Regions from separate parts of the Nitratireductor kimnyeongensis genome, predicted to be linked through region 1. Evidence: riboswitches for the same ligand, from Rfam matches in the RefSeq annotation. Region 1 holds a riboswitch; each other region holds the start of a gene.
What was found. A riboswitch is a leader RNA that binds a small molecule or an ion and turns the genes downstream of it on or off. The one in region 1 is predicted to bind cobalamin.
Positions count from the first base shown of each region.

Region 2: it holds a riboswitch for cobalamin, as region 1 does, so the genes downstream of both, KW403_RS09500 (LLM class flavin-dependent oxidoreductase) here and KW403_RS18445 (HupE/UreJ family protein) in region 1, are expected to answer to the same signal.
Region 3: it holds a riboswitch for cobalamin, as region 1 does, so the genes downstream of both, KW403_RS02210 (TonB-dependent receptor plug domain-containing protein) here and KW403_RS18445 (HupE/UreJ family protein) in region 1, are expected to answer to the same signal.

Region 1 covers NZ_CP078144.1:79,948-83,151, reverse strand. Annotated here, with positions in the region: gene cobN (cobaltochelatase subunit CobN) at 1-53, opposite strand, end outside; gene cobW (cobalamin biosynthesis protein CobW) at 58-1,095, opposite strand; cobalamin riboswitch at 1,269-1,470, opposite strand; cobalamin riboswitch at 1,531-1,729, shown strand; gene KW403_RS18445 (HupE/UreJ family protein) at 1,765-2,385, shown strand; gene cobU (bifunctional adenosylcobinamide kinase/adenosylcobinamide-phosphate guanylyltransferase) at 2,401-2,913, shown strand; gene cobO (cob(I)yrinic acid a,c-diamide adenosyltransferase) at 2,915-3,204, shown strand, end outside.
Region 2 covers NZ_CP078143.1:1,995,454-1,998,657, forward strand. Annotated here, with positions in the region: gene KW403_RS09490 (ABC transporter substrate-binding protein) at 1-184, opposite strand, end outside; gene KW403_RS09495 (LysR substrate-binding domain-containing protein) at 294-1,223, shown strand; cobalamin riboswitch at 1,548-1,745, shown strand; gene KW403_RS09500 (LLM class flavin-dependent oxidoreductase) at 1,904-2,962, shown strand; gene KW403_RS09505 (ABC transporter substrate-binding protein) at 2,959-3,204, shown strand, end outside.
Region 3 covers NZ_CP078143.1:477,678-480,881, forward strand. Annotated here, with positions in the region: gene KW403_RS02205 (ABC transporter substrate-binding protein) at 1-572, opposite strand, end outside; cobalamin riboswitch at 860-1,068, shown strand; gene KW403_RS02210 (TonB-dependent receptor plug domain-containing protein) at 1,195-3,048, shown strand; gene KW403_RS02215 (ABC transporter substrate-binding protein) at 3,048-3,204, shown strand, end outside.

The DNA.
Region 1 (3,204 bases):
ACAGGTTCGATCAGGTCGTCGAGTGAGGCGGTGGTGGTGGCGAGAATGTGCATCGGGTCAGGCCGTCAGAAGGCTTTCGATGCGCGCGCGGTCAATGCCCTTGAGACCGATTACGACGAGCCGCGTTTCGGCGGCTTCGCCGGCCTTCCACGGGCGGTCATAGTGGTGCGAGACGCGCGGACCCACAGCCTGCACCTGCAGGCGCATGGGCTTGCCCTTCACATGGGCAAATCCCTTGAGGCGCAGAACCTCGCCGGTTCCCACCGCCGCGTTGACACGCGCCTCCAGATCTTCGGGGCGCAGCACCGGCGGCAGATCGACAATGAACGTGTCGAAATCGTCATGCTCGTGGTCATGCGCATCGTCGTGATGCGTCTTGCGATTCTCGATATCGTCTTCGACGGCGAGACCGAGGCCCAGCAGCAGGGCCGGATCCACCTTGCCATGGGCGCTCGGCACGATCTGCACATTGCGCGACAGATGGTCTTCGATGCGGGCGCGGGCGCGCTCGTTGCCTTCCGCGTCCAGAAGGTCGCTCTTGGACAAGACGATCAGATCGGCGCAGGCCACCTGATCGTCAAACACTTCTTCCACCGGATCGTCATGGTCGAGCGAATCATCGGCGGCGCGCTGCGCGGCGAGCGCATCCATGTCGCTCGCCACCTGACCGTCGGCAAGTGCCGGCCCGTCCACCACGGCGATGACCCCATCGACGGTGACGCGGTTCTTGATCGCTGGCCACTGGAAGGCCTGCACCAGCGGCTTGGGCAACGCCAGGCCCGAGGTCTCGATCAGGATGTGATCCACCTTCGGCTCGCGGGCGAGGATCTGGTCGAGGGCGGGCACAAAGTCATCAGCCACGGTGCAGCAGATGCAGCCATTGGCCAGTTCCAGCACGTTTTCCTCGGGGCAATTGTCGAGCCCGCAGTTTTTCAGCACCTCGCCATCGACGCCCGCATCGCCGAACTCGTTGACGATGATGGCAAGCCGCTTGCCCTTGGTGTTTTCCAGCACATTGCGGATGAGTGTTGTCTTGCCGGCACCGAGAAAGCCGGTCACGACGGTGCAGGGCACACGATTGAAGCTCGTGGTCATGGGATATCCTTCAGAGGGAGTGTGGTGAATGCGGGGATGCGGGCGAGGGAGACGCCAGCCCTTTCAGGCCGCGTTCGGGCAAGGTCGCCATGAATGGCAGAGAGAAGGCGCGCAGAGGCGCAATCGGCAATCACAATGCACACTCCTTGCCCGGGACACCCGCCAGGCGGTCAGGATTTCATTTTCAGACGGCAGGTTTCCTGGCTCACGGGTCGCTGCGCTCTCCAGCCTTCCCAGGGCGTTGCCCCAGTGGCGTGTCAGGTGCGCTCTCCGCTTACAGTTGCGGGGACAGCTGCGGCATTGGGCAAGGCCCGCACCGCATTCCCTCTTAGCCCTCTTCTTTGCGGAAGAAGGACCGTCTGCCACGCATTTATGGCTCGCCCGGCACGTCTGTCAATGCGTGAAGAAAGCGTTTGCCGGGAGAGACGACTCCTGTATGGTCGAGCCGCTGACGGTTCCGCGCAAGCGGACCAGAGGGAACATAGTGCGGCGCTCAAGCGCCAAGGCCATGGCTGCCCCCGCAACTGTAAGCGGTGAGCATTTTCCTGATCGCCACTGAGGCTTTTTGCCTTGGGAAGGCTGGAAAACGCTGCGACCCGTGAGCCAGGAAACCTGCCGACAGCATGAAAGAAACACCGTATCCCTCGGGTGGAGGGGAAAGGACCGGACATGACCGCGCGTATCGCACGCATTTTTTCCGCATTCGTTTTTTCAACGCTCTTCGCAACCAGCGCTCAGGCCCATCACGCCATGGACGGGCAAACGCCCACGACCCTCTATGAGGGACTGGTTTCGGGTCTGGCGCATCCCGTGATCGGGCTCGATCATCTGGCCTTTATCGTCGCTGCCGGCCTCATTGCCGCTGTAGCCGGCATGAGCCTTTTCGCGCCGCTTCTCTTCGTCGCCGGTTCGCTGATCGGCGTCGGTCTGCACCTGATGCTGCTCGATCTGCCGGCGGCGGAAATCATCATCGCGGCAAGCGTTCTTGCCGGCGGCTGGCTGCTGGCGCGCGGCCGGGCGGTGGAAAACCACATGCTCGTTTTCGCGATGTTTCTGGTGGTCGGCGTGTTTCATGGCTATGCCTTCGGCGAGGCCATCGTCGGCAGCGAGGAGACACCGCTGATCGCCTATCTCGCCGGCCTCGCTGCAATCCAGAGCGCCATCGCGCTTGGCGCCTATTTTCTGGTCCGGTCGCGCGGCTGGGCTGTCGAGGCCACGCAGCCTCGGCTTGCCGGTGCCGCCATCCTTGGCGTTGGCGTGACCTTCCTTGCCGGGCATCTTGTCGGCTGAGCCGGCGAAATAGCGATGCGATCGCTTCATTTCGTTCTGGGCGGCGCGCGCTCCGGCAAGAGCCGTCATGCCGAGAGGCTGATCGAGGCCGCACCAGCGCCCTGGCATTACATCGCCACGGCGCAGGCCTTCGATGACGAGATGCGCGAGCGCATCGCCATGCACCGTGCGCGGCGCGAGGGGGCGGTGGCGTGGCAGACGCACGACGCCCCGCTCGACCTGCCGGATGTGCTTGAAAAACTGCCGGCCCGCGAGACGGTGCTCGTTGATTGCCTGACCCTGTGGCTCAGCAATCTCATGCTGAACAACCACGAGCTGCAACCTGCCGCCGAGAGACTGCTTGCAGTCCTTGCCGCGAGAAAGGGAACCACGGTTCTCGTTTCCAATGAAGTCGGCTTCGGCATCGTGCCCGAAACCCCGCTCGGACGCCGTTTCCGCGACGAGGCGGGGTTCCTGAACCAGAAGATCGCTGCCGCTGCCAACAGCGTCACGCTGGTGGTTGCCGGCCTGCCCATGAAAGTGAAGTGACATGCGAGAGATCGACGAAAACGAGGCCGAGCGCCACAAGGCAAAGATGGAAAAGCGCAAGGCGGTTCAGGATGCCGAAGTGCGCGACAAGACGGTGGAAAAGGGGCTTCTGATCGTCAATACGGGGCCGGGCAAGGGAAAGTCGACCGCCGCCTTCGGGCTGGCGCTGCGCATGCTCGGTCATGGCCGCCGTGTCGGTGTCGTGCAGTTTATCAAGGGTGCGTGGCACTGCGGCGAAAAGGATGCCTTCGCCGCCTTCGGCGATCAGGTCTCGTGGCACACGATGGGCGA
Region 2 (3,204 bases), on a different replicon from region 1:
GGATCTTGACCTCATGTCGGCTTTCGAATTCAGGGATGATGAGTTCCTTCATCAGTGTTTCGAAAGACCCTCCATACCCCCCGACGGTCAGCGTCTTCTCCTGCGCCAGTGCAGCCCCGGGGGCCAAGACCGAGCAACTCGCAGCCAGCATCCCATGCGCCAGCGATCGCCAAATCCTATTCATTGTCTTCCCCTTTGTTTTTGTGCGGTGGCGCGCCTATTCAAAGGAGACATTATCTGAATTTCAAATCATATTATTTGCCCTTGATATTCCAAAAGGTTATGTTGTTGCTATGCGCAAAACCAATGTCCGACAGATTGAAACCTTCAATGCATTCATGACGAGCGGTTCGGTAACAAAAGCTGCCGAGGCGCTGCATGTCAGCCAGCCGGCCGTCAGCAAGCTACTGAAATTATTTGAGGATTCCTGCGAGATTCAGCTGTTCAATCGCGACACCGGCCGTCTTGTCCCGACACCGGAGGCTCGTGTGCTCTACACGGAAACGGCCAAGCTCGAGGCGGGCGTTCTGCGGGTACACAAGGCTGCTCGGGAGATTCGCGAATTCGACCGGGGCCAGCTTACGATTGTCGGATTCCCGGCCATAGGCCTTCAGCTCATACCGCGTGTCGTGGCCGACATGCTGGGCCGTGACACGGGATTGAAGGTTACCCTTCTGACGCGCACCTCGCCCAGCATTGCGGATGTGATGCTCACGCGATCCGCCGATTTCGGCCTTTCGCTAGTTCCCGCAACCCACAGCATGCTTCACTGCGAACCCTTCGCGCAGTTGCCCATGATCTGTGCGCTTCCGGCAGATCATTCTCTGGCCAGTAAACAGGTAATTTCACTGCGGGATCTGTGCGACGACCCGTTCATCGCACTTGGGCGAAGCGACATGTCCTACCCGGCAATCTATGAAGCCTTTCACGCAATCGGGATCAGTCCACGTGAGGTTGCCGAGGTTCAAATGCTGGAAGCCGCCTGCGCCATGGTGAGTGCCGGTTTTGGCGTCTCGATCATCTCCAGTCTGGCCCTCGTTGCGCCCCAGGACCCCAGAGTCGTCTTCCGCCCGCTCGCCGAGCGCATTGAAACGTCCATCTGGCTGATCACGTCGCACGTGCATGAGTTGCCGCTCGTGGGACGCGAGGTGATCAACCGCATACGGGATGCGGTTTCGAGGATCGACATATCCCAAACGCTCATTCCTGCATGCAGGAACTGATTGACGAAAGAGTTGGTATGCCGGCGCGGCGGCTGTGCGAAGTAGAGGGCCCGGAGGGTCGCTGTGACACAGGGTGAAAGCCGCAAGATTGCGACCGCTGAAGTAGCGAGGCAGGCAGGTGTATGAACCGCCGCTGGCAGGGTTCTGCGCGGGTATGACTCCGGCAGCGAGGATGTGCGCAATCGCGTTCAGGAAAGCGCACGTCAGCTTGGCTATCAGCCCAACCAGCTTGCGCGTGTCTGCGTGTCCTTGCTGTCAAGCCATGGCGGGATAACCGCATCCTCCCGACGTTTGAGCGTGTTGCGCAGCGCGCGCTTCGCCTTTAGTGTCGCTCATGCATGCGGTTCCGCATCCTGCGGATGAAAAGGGAACCCGGTGCGACCTCCCTTGGGGGATCAATTCCGGGGCTGCCCTCGCAACTGTAAGCGGCAAGTTCTTTCCAATGCCACTGGCGCGAGCCGGGAAGGCGGAGGGAACGTCCGAGCCGCGAGCCAGGAGACCTGCCTCATGCATTGACCATGAACGCCGGACGAGGTGCGCCGGCAGGAGGACCAGCATGCATGCAGGCACGGCTTTGCCGGCGATGAAACGCCATGTCGCGTTCGATTTGACTCGATATGTTATACCATTTCATATAAGTGATCCCCGATCTTGTGAATTGGTGTCTGGGGGTGGCTTGAATGCGCGTTGATCTGGCTGGATTCGCCCGGGAAGGGACGCTGGGCGATCATAAGGCGCTGATGCGCCTTGTGGAAGGAGCCGATGCGCTTGGATTTGGCGGAATCTGGTTCAACGAGTTCCACTTTGCCCGCAAGACGCTGCCCTATCCATCCACGCTAATGCTGGGGGCGGATATTCTGGCGCGAACAGAGCGTTTGCGGTTCGGCACGTCGATCCTCGTCCTGCCACTCTATCACCCGCTCCTGCTGGCAGAGCAGATCGCACAGCTCGATTTTCAAAGCGGCGGACGCGTGGATGTTGGAATCGGTCGTGGCACGGAACCCTCGACGTTCAACGCGCTGGAGATAGCCCGTGACGAGGCGCATTTGCGTTTCAGCGAAGCGCTGAGAATCATGATTGAGGCGTGGACAAAACCACATTGCTCCGCCGATAGCGGCCCATGGACATTCTCCAACGTCGCAGTGGGGCCGCCACCGGTGCAGAAGCCGCATCCGCCCATCTATGTTGCCGGCGTATCGGAAGGAACTGTCGACATCGCCGCGCGAAACGGCTTTCCGCTGCTTCTCAGCCTCGAGCCGAACGAGGCGCGGCAATTGCCCGTGCTGCACGCTGCTCTAAAACGGCATGGCGCATCGCGCGCAACCCTCGAAACCTCCTCGCTTTCGCGATACGTGGTGGTCGCGCCGACGCGTGCGGAGGCCAACGACCGGGTCGACACGCTGCTCGAAAAGCTGAACGCGCGCCGCACCGAACGAGCCGCGTCACGCGGGCTCAAGCCGCCTGAGCCACGCAGCCGCGCTGTGATGTTGGCCGATTTCACCATCGCGGGAACGCCTGAGGATTGCCATGCGCAATTGTGTGCGCTTTCCGCGCGCACGGGATCGCAGAGCATACGCTGCCTTTTCAGCGCCAACGGCCTGATCAACAACGATGTAGCGCTCCAGGGGATGGAACTCTTTGCCAAGGAGGTTCTCCCGTATCTGGGAGGGCAATCCCCTTCTACACCCCATTCCGACAACGCCGCCTATGAGCCGGCTTTCCAAGGAGTTTCTTCATGAACCGATTTGCTGGCTTCTGCGCGATTGCTGCCGCAGGCCTTTTCATCATTTCGACATCTGCGTTCGCAGACGAAGCCGGCTTTCCCTATACGGATGAGAATTGCGGGGTCACAACAGTCTATGCGGCACCACCGGCGCGGGCCGTGACGCTCAGCAACAATGCAACGGAGCTGATGCTTGCCCTTGGGCTTGAGGAGCGCATGGCAGGCACTTCCTACATGGCAAACCTGAAGATCAGCCCG
Region 3 (3,204 bases), on a different replicon from region 1:
GTCATATCGTCGACCTTTTCGATGGCGCCTTCACGCGCCTTTTTGGTCTCGGGATCGATCAGCGACGCCATACGGGCCGGCATCGAGTTGCCCTCCACTGTCTGATCGCACCAACGGTTGAAGTTGTAGATTACATCGTCGGCGGTGAAGGCGTCGCCGTTGTTCCAGGTCACACCCGGCCGCACATGGAGGATGTACTCGGTCGCATCCTCATTGACTTCCCAGCTCTCGAGAAGCTTGCCTTCAAAGGTAAACTCGCGGGTGTACTTCACCAACGGCTCGAGCGTCTGACGCATGGCGTTGGCAATCTCCGACCAGTCGGCCGTGCGTGGATCTTTCGGATCCTTGATGAACATAGCGACACGCAGCGTGCCACCCTTCTTGGGCTCCTGGGCCAGGGCATGTGTTGGCGCTGCAAGGCCAAGCATTCCATAAGCGGCTACCGTTGACGCGCCTAGCGCGCTTGCAAGCGCGAGAAATTCACGCCGATCCACCCGACCGGCACGCGCCTCCTCGGCCATGGCAGCAACACCGGCTGGCACTTTCTCGCCATTGCTCTTGAAAAATGACATCGACGCACTCCCATTCATGGACATAGGCATTTTTGAATATTGGTTCGTGTTAGCATTTCTTATCCGCCCCCTTATGTCAAAATCCGAGGAGCGATGCGGTCATGATTTTGCAGATTTTTCGACAGATACAATGACGGATTTGCGACAATCTCGCCGCAAAAGTTACATGGGCAGGCGCTTCTACAACAAGTTTGGAACCGCGTTTGCTGAAAACGCTCACGTGCCGCATTGGTTCCTGCAAATCAAATCGGGTGTCGCGATTGACGCTAAATTCTGCCCTTGATAAGCGGTTATTGTTCGCTTGAGGTGCTTTGGCGGGTGTTCATCTGCCGGAGAAAAGGGAACACGGAACGGTCGTTTTGATGAACCGCAGCCGTGGCTGCTCCCGCAACTGTGAGCGCTGAGGCTCCTCGAATGCCACTGGGCGCAAGTCCCGGGAAGGCGAGGAAGCCGACGAAGCGCGAGCCAGGAAACCTGCCTCAGGCCGTCACCGACCGGATGCGGGACGCTTCCGGGGCTGTGTTTCTCGCAGTGGTGACGATAGTCATCGCTGGCGGGGAGACTGAACTTAAGCGTCTGTCGCTCTCCAGCAAACCTGAAAATCTGGTCCTGGAGCACACGCATGCTTTCAAACAGACACCGAAACTCCATCCTGGCCGGAACAGCCGGCCTGCTGCTCGGCTTCTCCGCGCTGACCACGCAGGCTGAGGATTTCGAGCTAGACACTCTGGTCATCACCCCCAGCCGCACGCCAACGGAGGCAGCGAAAGTGGGCTCCACGGTGGAAATCATCGAGCGCAAGGAAATCGAGGAGCAGTCCCTGCCGCTGGTTCAGGATTATCTTAATCAATTGCCTGGTCTCAATCTCTCCCCGAATGGCGGTCCGGGCAACACCACCACGCTGATCATGCGCGGCCTCCGCGGGCAGTATGTAAAGACCCTCTTCGAGGGCATCGAAATTTCGGAGGTTACGGGCCCGACCGTGCAATCCGCCTACGGTCATATCCTCTCCGGCAGTATCGGTCGGATCGAGGTTTTGAAAGGCCCACAGAGCACGCTCTATGGCTCCGATGCGATGGCCGGCGTGGTCAATCTCTCGACACTTGGCGGCATTCCGCAGGGCATCGAACACGGCATTCATGTCGAAGGCGGGTCGCGCAAAACCGGCTTTGGCAACTACACGCTGACGGGCGGTTTCGACCGCGGCGAGTTTGGCCTTTCTCTATCTGGCTTCACCACCGATGGCTTTTCAATGGCATCATCCGGTGTTGAAGATGATGGGTACACCAATCTGACCGGGACATTCAGCGGCCGATACGAGATCAGCGACGATCTAGCCGTTTTCGCCAGCGGGCTTTTGTTGAATGGTTCAACGGAGACGGATGATGGGTATCCCATCGCTGACAGCCCGGCGAATAGCACGTTTCGACAGGCTGCCGGGCGGGTTGGTGCCGAATTCTCTCTGTTTGACGGTCAATTGAACAACACGGTTTCGGCGCAGATATCCGATACTGCCCGCGAAAGCACCAGCGGCTTCGGTTCCACCTCAACCTTTGACGGATTGCGCTACAAGCTGGATTATCTCGGTTCTCTGGAAATCTCTCCCGAATTGACGCTGAACTTCGGCGCTGATTGGGAGCGTCAGACCGCCCTTACCGCAAGTGTCGATAAAAGCGTTTCGATGGGTGGCGGCTGGATCGACGCGATCTACAGCCCGTTTGACGCGCTGACTTTGACAGCGGGCCTCCGACACGACGAACACAGCACCTTCGGCGGACACACATCCTGGCGCACCACCGGGTCCTATGAATTTGCCAGCACCGGAACACGTTTCCACTCGTCGGTCGGAACGGGCTATCGCGCGCCGAGCCTCTATGAGCTCTACGCACCGTTCTATGGCAATATCGACCTGAAGCCTGAATCCAGCATCGGCTTTGACATTGGTGTCGAACAGCGTTTTCTGGATGACAGGCTCGTCGCCGACCTCACCTTCTTCATGATCGATGTCGATAACTTTATTGGCTACGATCCCGTTACCTTCCAGAACATCCAGACGGACGGCGTGGTGAAAACGCGCGGCGTTGAGGCGTCTTTTGCCATTGCGGCGACCGACTGGCTCGACCTGCATGGCGCTTACACCTACACGAAAGCAACACAGACTGACGGACTGCGGGAAGTCCGAATCCCGAAGCACGACATCGCCCTCGGCGCCACGATCCGTCCGGCCGAACGCTGGGAAATCGGAGCGACAGCGAAAATCGCTCTCGATACGGTGGACGGTTATGTCGACGGCCCGCGCTCGGAGCTTAATGATTACGTTCTTCTGAACGCGAAAATCGCCTACAAACCGAACAAAAACACGGAGCTCTATCTGCGAGGCGAAAACCTGCTCGATCAGAACTACGAAGTCGTTCAGGGTTACGGCACACCCGGCTTCGGCGTCTTCGCCGGATTCCGTGCAAAGTTCGCTCCCTGATGCTGAAGCGCCGGAAACGTCTCCCCCGCCTTTCCGGCCTCGTACTTTTGGTCGGCGCACTGCTTGTCGTGCCGGTCTCCGCCTCGCCAAAACGTGTCATGTCGCTCAATCTGTGCACTGACCAGCTTGCCATGACATTGGCAGAACCGGATCAGC